One region of the Micrococcus sp. HG099 genome, then DNA from elsewhere that is predicted to be linked to it. Evidence: riboswitches for the same ligand, from Rfam matches in the RefSeq annotation. Region 1 holds a riboswitch; the other holds the start of a gene.
The links. A riboswitch is a leader RNA that binds a small molecule or an ion and turns the genes downstream of it on or off. The one in region 1 is predicted to bind S-adenosylmethionine.
Positions count from the first base shown of each region.

Region 1 (4,402 bases):
CTCTGGGTCTCCGCCGGGATCGCCGCCGCCGGCATCCTCCCGGTGCTCCTCGTGCCGGGCGCGCGACCCCGGCCGGGGGAGCGGGGCGGGGCGGTCGAGCCGGGCGCCGGGCCGGGTGATGCCGCCGAGACCGCCCACGCCTCCGCCCCGCGTGGAGGCGAAACCGCGGACGCCGCCGCGCCCCCGGGGGAGGCGACCACGCCGGAACCGGCGGCGGGGCGGCACGGGGGGCGGCCGAGCCTCGCACGCATCCTGCGGGTGCCGGGCGTGGCCCCGCAGCTGCTCGCCTCGGTGGCGCTGCTGGCCATGGTGGACATCCTCACCGCGTTCCTGCCGGTGGTGGGGGAGCACTACGGCGTGAGCCCCGCCCACGTGGGCGTCCTGCTGGCCGTGCGCGGGGCGGGGTCGCTGCTCTCCCGGGCGCTGCTGCCGTTGCTGCGGCGCCGCTGGAGCCGCGAGGGGCTGGTGCGCACGGCCCTGCTGTTCTCCGCGGCGGCGATCGGCGTGGCCCCGCTGGGGCTGGCCGAGCCGGCGTGGGGGTGGGTGGCCGTCGTCGCGATGGCGGCGGGCGGGTTCACCCTGGGGCTGGGGCAGCCGCTGACCATGTCCCTGGTGACGCAGGCCGTGCCGGCGGACTGGCGCTCCAGCGCCCTGGCCGTGCGGCTGATGGGCAACCGGGCGGGGCAGGTGGTGCTCCCCGCGACGGCCGGCCTGCTGGCCGCCCCGCTCGGCCCGGCCGCGGCCGTGTGGTTCGCGTGCGCCGTGCTCGCCGCCTCCGGGCTGGAGCGGACGGCGGCCGCGCGCCGCCGTCGCTGACCCCGGCACGACGGCGCCGCCCACCCCTCCCGGACACGACGACGCCCCCGGTCCGTGTGGACCGGGGGCGTCGGGACGTCCCGGGGGACGTCAAGCCTGGTGGGCGAAGATCAGATCTTCGTCACGTTCGCGGCCTGGAGGCCCTTGGGGCCGTCCTGGGTCTCGAACTCGACGCGGTCGTTCTCCTGGAGCTCCTTGAAGCCCGAGCCCTGGATGGCGGAGAAGTGCACGAACACGTCCGCGGAGTTGTCCTCGGGGGCGATGAAGCCGTAGCCCTTCTCAGCGTTGAACCACTTGACGGTGCCGACAGCCATGATGGTGTCCTTTCGATGTGCCGCCGCAGTGCGGTGGCGGTGTTGGACCGCGGCCCGGGATGGGACGCGGGTGAAGCGGCGAGACTGAACCGCTTGCCCAACACTCATCAGCACCGGCCGGGGCCGGGAGGACGAGCAGTGAAGATGGCGGGATACAGCTTGATCAACTTCAGACACCATCCTCGCACGGATCGGCCGCCGCCGGAACCACGTGGGAAATGTTCACCCGGAGTTCGCCCGCGTCGGGCCTGAGGAGTCAGAGCGCGCGCAGGCCGTGGAACAGGTTGCGGTGCAGCGCGGCGGGCGCCACCTCGTCCGTGTGGTCCGCCAAGCCGGTCACCTCGAGCAGCACCACGGTGTGGTCCCCGGCCGGCACCTCGGCGTGCAGGCGGGTCTCCAGCCACAGCGCCGCGCCCTCGATGAGCAGGGCCTCGTTCGGGCTGACGTGGACGTCCAGGCCGGCGAACCGGTCGCCCTCGCGGGAGGCGAGCTGCCGGCACAGGTGGGTCTGGTCCGCCGCGAGCAGCGAGATGCCGAGCGAGGCGGCCTGCCGCAGGCGCGGCCAGGTGCGGGAGGTGTTCTGCGCGGAGAAGGCCACGAGGGCCGGCTCCCAGGAGATGCCCACGCCGAACGAGGAGGAGACCATCACCTCCCGGCGGTCCTCGGCGAGGCCGGCCACGGCCACGACCCCGGTGGGGAACGCGGACAGGCCGGAGCGCAGGTTGTGGTGGGAGAGGTCGGTGTCCCACACGGGAGTGCGGTCATCGAGGGTCAGGGTCATGGCGTCGGTCCTCTGCAAGACGAACGCGGCTCCGCGGCGAGGCGGTCACGCGGATCGACACGATCCACGGAGGCGCGGTACTTGCCCGCCGGAGGTCCCCGGGGGCCGAATCATCACCTGGAGCACCCCACTACTGCGTGAGAGGGTTGCCGTCCCGCCGGCCAGGGCCGTGATGACGGGAACTCGTGATTCTGTGCCCCACGCTAGGACAGTCCCCGCTGCCCGGTCAACGTGGTCCGTCAGATGGGACGGCGGGCCGGTCTTCCGGCGTCACGGTGCAGGGTCACGGGAGCGCAACGATTGGAGGGCATCCGGGTCCACGCGTTGCCACGCCCTGTGGCTCGGGTCACACTGGGGCATCCGCCGCGCACCCCGCGCCGTCATCCTGCAGAGGGGAAGCCATGCCGCACCGCCGCCGTCGCCCCCGCGTCCCCGTCGCACTGTCCGTCGCCGCGGCGCTCGGCTTGGCGCTGTCCGCCTGTGCCTCCGCGACGACGGCGAGCATCGGCTCGCAGTCGCCCGCGCCGTCCTCGGCGGCGGGCACGGCGTACTTCGCCGCGGGCACGTCCTCCGCCGCTCCGACGACGTCGGGCACCGCCGCCGAGATCGCCGGGGACGAGGCGGCCGCGCAGGCCCAGGACGACGCCGCCACCCGGATCGCCCTGAACCGCGCCGTGGCCGAGGACGGCATCCCCTACGCCGAGCTCGACCCGTCCTTGACCCACGTCCCGGACGGCGCCTCGATCCTCTGGGAGGGGCTGGCCGTGGGGGCCCAGTCGCTGCGCGTGGACGCCCACGCCGGGGAGGAATACACGGTCCTGCTCCTCTGCGCGGAGCAGGACGGGTCCCGCCGCAGCCTCGTGATGGCCACGGTGCCGGGCGAGGACTTCAGCGACGTGATGGCGGAGTCCCCGGGCTGCGGCCACTGGTCCGCGGGGCTGCCCGCCCGCGAGGCGGACGGGCCGCTGACGCTGACCGGCGTCGTGCCCGACGGCGGCCCTTTCCGCATGGTGGTGTACCGGTCCGAGGGCTGACGCCCGCGCCTCAGCTCCGCCCGCCCGCCCTTGCCCAGCCCTGCTCCGCCCGCTCAGCTCCGCTCGTCCGACGCGCGGCCGCGCAGCTCGTCGAGCTTGCGGCGGTCCCGCTTGGTGGGCCGGCCCGCGCCGCGCTCGCGGTGGGGGACGGCCAGCAGCTCGCGCGGGATCGGCGGCGGGGAGTGGTCGATGTAGTTCTTCACGGCCACGGGCGCGCCGACCCGCTTGCCGATCAGCCCGGTGACCTCGAGGATCCGCTCGCGCTGATCCTTGCGCACCCGCACGCGGTCGCCCACGGCGAGGGTGTGGGCGGCCTTGACCGGCTCGTCGTTGACGCGCACGTGCCCGCCGCGCACGGCGGCGGTGGCCGCCGAGCGGGTCTTGTACACGCGCACGGCCCACAGCCACGCGTCCACCCGGACGGCGCCGCTCACGCCGCGCCCCCGGGCCGGGCCGCCGTCGTCGTGGTCACCGCCGCGCCGCTCACGCGAACCGGGCCCGCACCGCCACCGCGTGGGCGGGCAGGCGCTCGTCCTCGGCGAGCACGCTGATGCCCTCGGCCAGCTCCTTGAGCCCGGTCTCGGTGTACCGGATGCGCTGCTGCAGGCGCAGGAACGTCACGGTGCTCAGGCCGGAGGAGTGGCGGGCGGTGCCGGAGGTGGGCAGGACGTGGTTGGAGCCGGCGGAGTAGTCGCCGAGCGGCACGGGGGCGTGCGGGCCCACGAACACGGCGCCGGCGTTGCGGATCCGCGCCGCGACGGCCTCGGGATCGCGGGTCTGGATCTCCAGGTGCTCGGTGGCGTAGCGGTCCGAGACCTCCACGGCCTGGTCGAGGTCGCGCACCAGCAGCACGCCGGACTGCGGCCCGGTGAGGGCCACCCGGATCTGCTCCTCGTGGAAGGAGCCGGGCACCTGCGCCTCGATCGCCGCGAGCACGTCCCGCACGAGGTCCTCGGAGTCCGTGATGAGCACGGAGGCGGCCAGCGGGTCGTGCTCGGACTGGCTGATCAGGTCCGCGGCCACCCAGTCGGCGCGCGCGGTGCCGTCCGCGATCACGGCGATCTCGGAGGGCCCGGCCTCCGCGTCCACGCCGATGATCCCCTGCAGGGCGCGCTTGGCGGCGGCCACGTACACGTTGCCGGGCCCCGTCACCATGTCCACGGGGGCGCAGAGCCACCCGCCGCGCTCGTCCCGGACGCCGTGGGCGAGCATCGCCACGGCCTGCGCGCCGCCGGCCGCGTAGACCTCGTCCACCCCCAGCAGGGCGCACGCGGCGAGCACGGTGGGGTGCGGCAGGCCGCCGTGGTCGGCCTGCGGCGGGGAGGTCACCGCGAGCGAGCCGACGCCGGCCGCCTGGGCCGGCACCACGTTCATCACCACGGAGGACGGGTACACGGCGCGGCCGCCGGGCACGTACAGGCCCACGCGGTCCACGGGGACCCAGTGGTTCTGCACCG
Region 1 is NZ_JANQCJ010000068.1:6,255-10,656, forward strand. Features, by position in the region: gene NWP10_RS07330 (MFS transporter) at 1-816, shown strand, start outside; gene NWP10_RS07335 (cold-shock protein) at 927-1,130, opposite strand; gene NWP10_RS07340 (flavin reductase family protein) at 1,387-1,911, opposite strand; SAM riboswitch class IV at 1,984-2,102, opposite strand; gene NWP10_RS07345 (hypothetical protein) at 2,313-2,945, shown strand; gene NWP10_RS07350 (RNA-binding S4 domain-containing protein) at 2,999-3,379, opposite strand; gene hisD (histidinol dehydrogenase) at 3,429-4,402, opposite strand, start outside.

Region 2 (4,402 bases), on a different contig from region 1:
GGACCAGACCACCGTGCTCAACCCCACGGTGGACGACCGCTGGGCCTTCGACCTCACCTACCAGCTGCTCGGCATCGCGTTCGCGCTCGTGCCGGTGCTGCTCGTGCTGCACCTGATGCACCTGCGCGGCCGGAACCCGTTCCGCACCCTCGGCCTGGACCTGCGCCGCCCCGGCCGGGACCTCGCCTGGGGCGTCGGCCTGTTCGCGGTGATCGGGATGGGCACGCTCGGCGTCTACGCCGCCGGCCGGGCGCTCGGGCTGACGACGGCGATCGTCGCCAACGCGATGGGCGAGAGCTGGTACCAGATCCCCGTGCTGCTGCTCTCGGCCCTGCGGCACTCGCTGCTCGAGGAGGTCATCGTGGGGGCCTGGCTCGTCGACCGGATCGGCTATCTGCAGCGGCTGAAGGCGGCGGGGCTGGACCGGGACCCGGTGCCCGCGGTGCCGGCCGCGCCCACGCGCCTGCCGGGGGCGCCGTCGTCGTCCTGGACCACCCCGGAGGGGCTGTTCCTGCCGACGGGCGTGGGGGCGGCGCTGCTCGCGCTGGCCCTGCTGCGCGGGGCGTACCACCTGTACCAGGGCGTGGGGCCGGGCATCGGCAACGCGCTGATGGGAGTGGTGTTCGTGCTGGTGTTCCTGCGGGTGCGCCGCGTGATGCCGCTGGTGGTCGCGCACTTCCTGCTCGACGCCGTCGGGTTCGTGGGCTACCCGCTGCTGGCGCGGGCAGGCCTGCTCGGCTGAGCGGCCCGCCCGCGCCGGATGCGTCAGAGCGTGACCTCGCCCTTCGGGGTGCGGAAGGTGACCGAGACGATGCCCGGGATGCCGGAGGGCGCGACGTACTCGATGTTCACGTCCTGGACCTGCCCGTCCTCGTCGTCGCCGAGCCACTCGGCGAGGCGCTCGGGGGAGCCGGCGATGTTCAGGTGCTCGATGGTGGCCTGCGGTTCGGCCGCCTGCGAGGGGTGCATGTCCTCCTGGCCGTCGGCCCAGCGCAGGATGTACGGCAGCTGCGGGTCCGCGAGGGTGCCCTTGATGCCGATCTGCCGCCAGGACAGTTCGCGGCCGTCCGGGAAGCGACGGTTGCCGGGGACGGCCTCGCGGCCGAGGCGGCGCTCGAACCGGCCGATGTCCGTGGTGGACACGGCCCAGCTCATCCAGCCGCCGCCCTGCTCGGTGCGGGCGCGCACGAGCTGGCCGAACGGCGCGCTGAGGGAGGCCGGGTGGTCCAGGGCCTCGACGACCTCCAGATACTGCCCCTCCGTCATGGGGAAGAGTGCGTTCTGGGTGCCGAAGCGGGGGTGGACACCGCCCTTGATCCGCTCGATGCCCAGCGTCTCGGCGATGCGGGCGACCGTGGCGTCCAGGCCCTCGGGGCCGGCGGCGTAGGACACGTGGTCCATGCGACAGGTGTGCACTGCGCTGTTCCTCTCCGTTCCCGGGCTACCCCGGGGGTTGACCTGGTGCGAGTCGAGGGGGCGTCGAGCCCTTGACGGGTCGGGCTCCCCCGTGCGGAGAGCGTATCCGCGTGTGACACGCGTGACGAAATCGTGGCGGAGCGGACGGCTACACTCGGTCATACGGTCACGAGAGCCAGCAACAGGCCCCGGCATGCTGGCCGGCAACCCTCCTTCCGCGGTGGGGTGCCCCGGGTGACGACCAGGCCGGTCCCGCACGGGCGCCGGCAAGCGCGGGCCGCTCCCACGGCCCCTCTCGACGGCGCCGGGTCATCTCCGGCACCTCGACGAAGCCGGTTCCCGGATCGGCACGTCGGCCGGCGGGCGGGACGGACGGGTCCGGCCCCTGAACCCTTCAGGAGGGTCCGCCATGACCGACCAGACCACCCCGACCCCCGACGCCTGGGGCTTCTCCACCGCGCAGGTCCACGCGGGCGCCGCGCCCGGTCAGCACGCCTTCGGTGCGACCGCCCTGCCGATCTTCCAGACCACCTCCTTCGACTTCCCGTCCGCCCAGGTGGCCGCGGACCGGTTCGCCCTCAAGGACCTCGACCCGCTCTACACCCGCATCGGCAACCCGACGCAGGGCCCGGTGGAGGAGAAGATCGCCGCGCTCGAGGGCGGTGTCGGCGCGCTGCTGCTGGCCTCCGGTCAGGCGGCGACGACGTTCGCGATCCTCAACCTCGCCGGCGCCGGCGACCACGTGGTCGCCTCGGCCAGCCTCTACGGCGGCACGCAGAACCTGTTCAAGCACACCCTCGCCAAGGTCGGCGTCGAGACGACGTTCGTGACCGACCCGGACGACCTCAAGTCCTGGCGCGCCGCCGTCCGGCCGAACACCAAGGCGTTCTTCGGCGAGACCCTCGGCAACCCCCGTGGGGACGTCCTGGACGTGCGCGCCGTCGCCGACGCCGCCCACGAGGCCGGCGTGCCGCTGATCGTGGACAACACGCTGGCCACCCCGTACCTGCTGCGGCCGATCGAGCACGGCGCCGACGTCGTCACCCACTCCGCCACGAAGTACCTCGGCGGGCACGCCGCGGCCATCGCGGGCGTGATCGTCGACGCCGGCACGTTCGACTACGCGCAGCACGCCGAGCGCTTCCCCGGCTTCAACGAGCCGGACGAGTCCTACCACGGCCTCGTCTACGCCCGGGACCTCGGGGTGGGCTCGCCGCTCGGCGCCAACCTGGCCTTCATCCTCAAGGCGCGCGTGCAGCTGCTGCGCGACTACGGCTCCGCCATCTCCCCGTTCAACGCCTTCCTGGTGAACCTCGGCCTGGAGACCCTGTCTCTGCGCATGGAGCGGCAGGTGGCCAACGCGGCCGCGGTGGCGCGCTGGCTGGAGGGTCGCGACGACGTCGAGAAGGTGGTCTACGCCGGCCTGGAGTCCAGCCCCTGGCACGAGCGGGCGCAGCGCTACCTGCCGCGCGGGGCCGGCGCGTTCGTGTCCTTCGAGATCGCCGGCGGCCGAGAGGCGGGCGCCGCGTTCGTGGACGGACTCACCCTGCACCACCACGTGGCCAACATCGGCGACGTCCGCTCGCTCGTGGTGCACCCGGCCTCCACCACCCACTCCCAGCTCACCGACGACGAGCAGCGCGCCGCCGGCGTCACCCCCGGCCTGGTGCGGCTCTCGCTCGGCGTGGAGGACCTCGAGGACATCCTCGCCGACCTCGAGCGCGGCTTCGCGGCGGCGGCCTCGGCGGGGGAGCGGGAGTGACGGCCACCGTGAGCCGGCCGCCGCGCGCGGCCCTGCCCGAGGGCGGCCGCCACCGGCTGCGGATCGGGGAGCTGCGCACGGAGACCGGCGGGGTGCTCCCGGACGTCGAGCTCGCCTACGAGACGTGGGGCGAGCTGGACGCCGATGGCTCCAACGCCGTGCTCGTCCTGCACGCGCTCACGGGCGACTCCCACGTCGCCGCGCACGCCGCCGACCCGACGCCGGGCTGGTGGGACGCCCTCGTGGGGCCCGGCCGCGCCGTGGACACGGACCGGTGGTTCGTCGTCGCCCCGAACATGGTGGGCGGCTGCCACGGCTCCACCGGCCCGTCCTCGCCGGCCGCCGACGGCCGGCCGTGGGGCTCGCGCTTCCCGTTCCTGACCCTGCGGGACGCGGTGGAGGCCGAGCGGCGCCTCGCCGACCACCTCGGCGTCGGCGCGTGGCAGGCCGTTATCGGCGGCTCCATGGGCGGCGCCCGGGCCCTCGAGTGGGCGGCGACGCACCCCGAGCGCGTGGCCGGCGTCGGAGTGCTGGCGGCCACCGCCCGCTCCTCCGCGGACCAGATCGCGTGGGGGCAGGCGCAGACCGCGGCGATCCGCCTCGACCCGGGGTTCCTCGGCGGGGACTACTACGAGGGCGCGGGCCCGGCGGCCGGGCTCGGGATCGCCCGCCGCATCGCGCACACCACCTACCGCACCGCCGGCGAGCTGGAGCACCGCTTCGGCCGGAGCCCGCAGGTTGCCGAGGACCCGTTCGGCGCCGTCGTCGGGGTGCCCGGCGGGCGCGGGCGCTACGCCGTGGAGTCCTACCTGGACCACCAGGCCACCAAGCTCACCGGCCGGTTCGACGCGAACTCGTACCTGCTGCTCACCGAGGCCCTGATGGGCCACGACGTCGGCCGCGGGCGCGGCGGCGTGGAGGCGGCGCTCGCGGGGTACCGGGGCCGGGCGTTCGTGGCGGCCGTGGACAGCGACAGGCTGTACCTGCCCGCCGAGTCCCAGGCGCTCGCCGCGGTACTGCCGGCGCGGCCGCCCGTGCACACGATCGTCTCGCCGATCGGCCATGACGGGTTCCTCACCGAGTACGGCCAGGTGGCCGACGCCCTGCGCGACTCCCTCGCGCTCTGACCCCGCCCACCCCGCTGGACTTTCGCTCGGGAAATCGTCGCTACGCGGCCGTTTCGCCGCCATGGTGACGACGATTTCCCGAACGAAAACGCCGGTG
Region 2 is NZ_JANQCJ010000070.1:1,421-5,822, forward strand. Features, by position in the region: gene NWP10_RS07435 (type II CAAX prenyl endopeptidase Rce1 family protein) at 1-742, shown strand, start outside; gene NWP10_RS07440 (VOC family protein) at 766-1,416, opposite strand; SAM riboswitch class IV at 1,581-1,695, shown strand; gene NWP10_RS07445 (bifunctional o-acetylhomoserine/o-acetylserine sulfhydrylase) at 1,826-3,178, shown strand; gene NWP10_RS07450 (homoserine O-acetyltransferase) at 3,175-4,305, shown strand.
Region 2: linked by a shared signal. The riboswitch ahead of NWP10_RS07445 (bifunctional o-acetylhomoserine/o-acetylserine sulfhydrylase) and the one ahead of NWP10_RS07340 (flavin reductase family protein) in region 1 are both predicted to bind S-adenosylmethionine.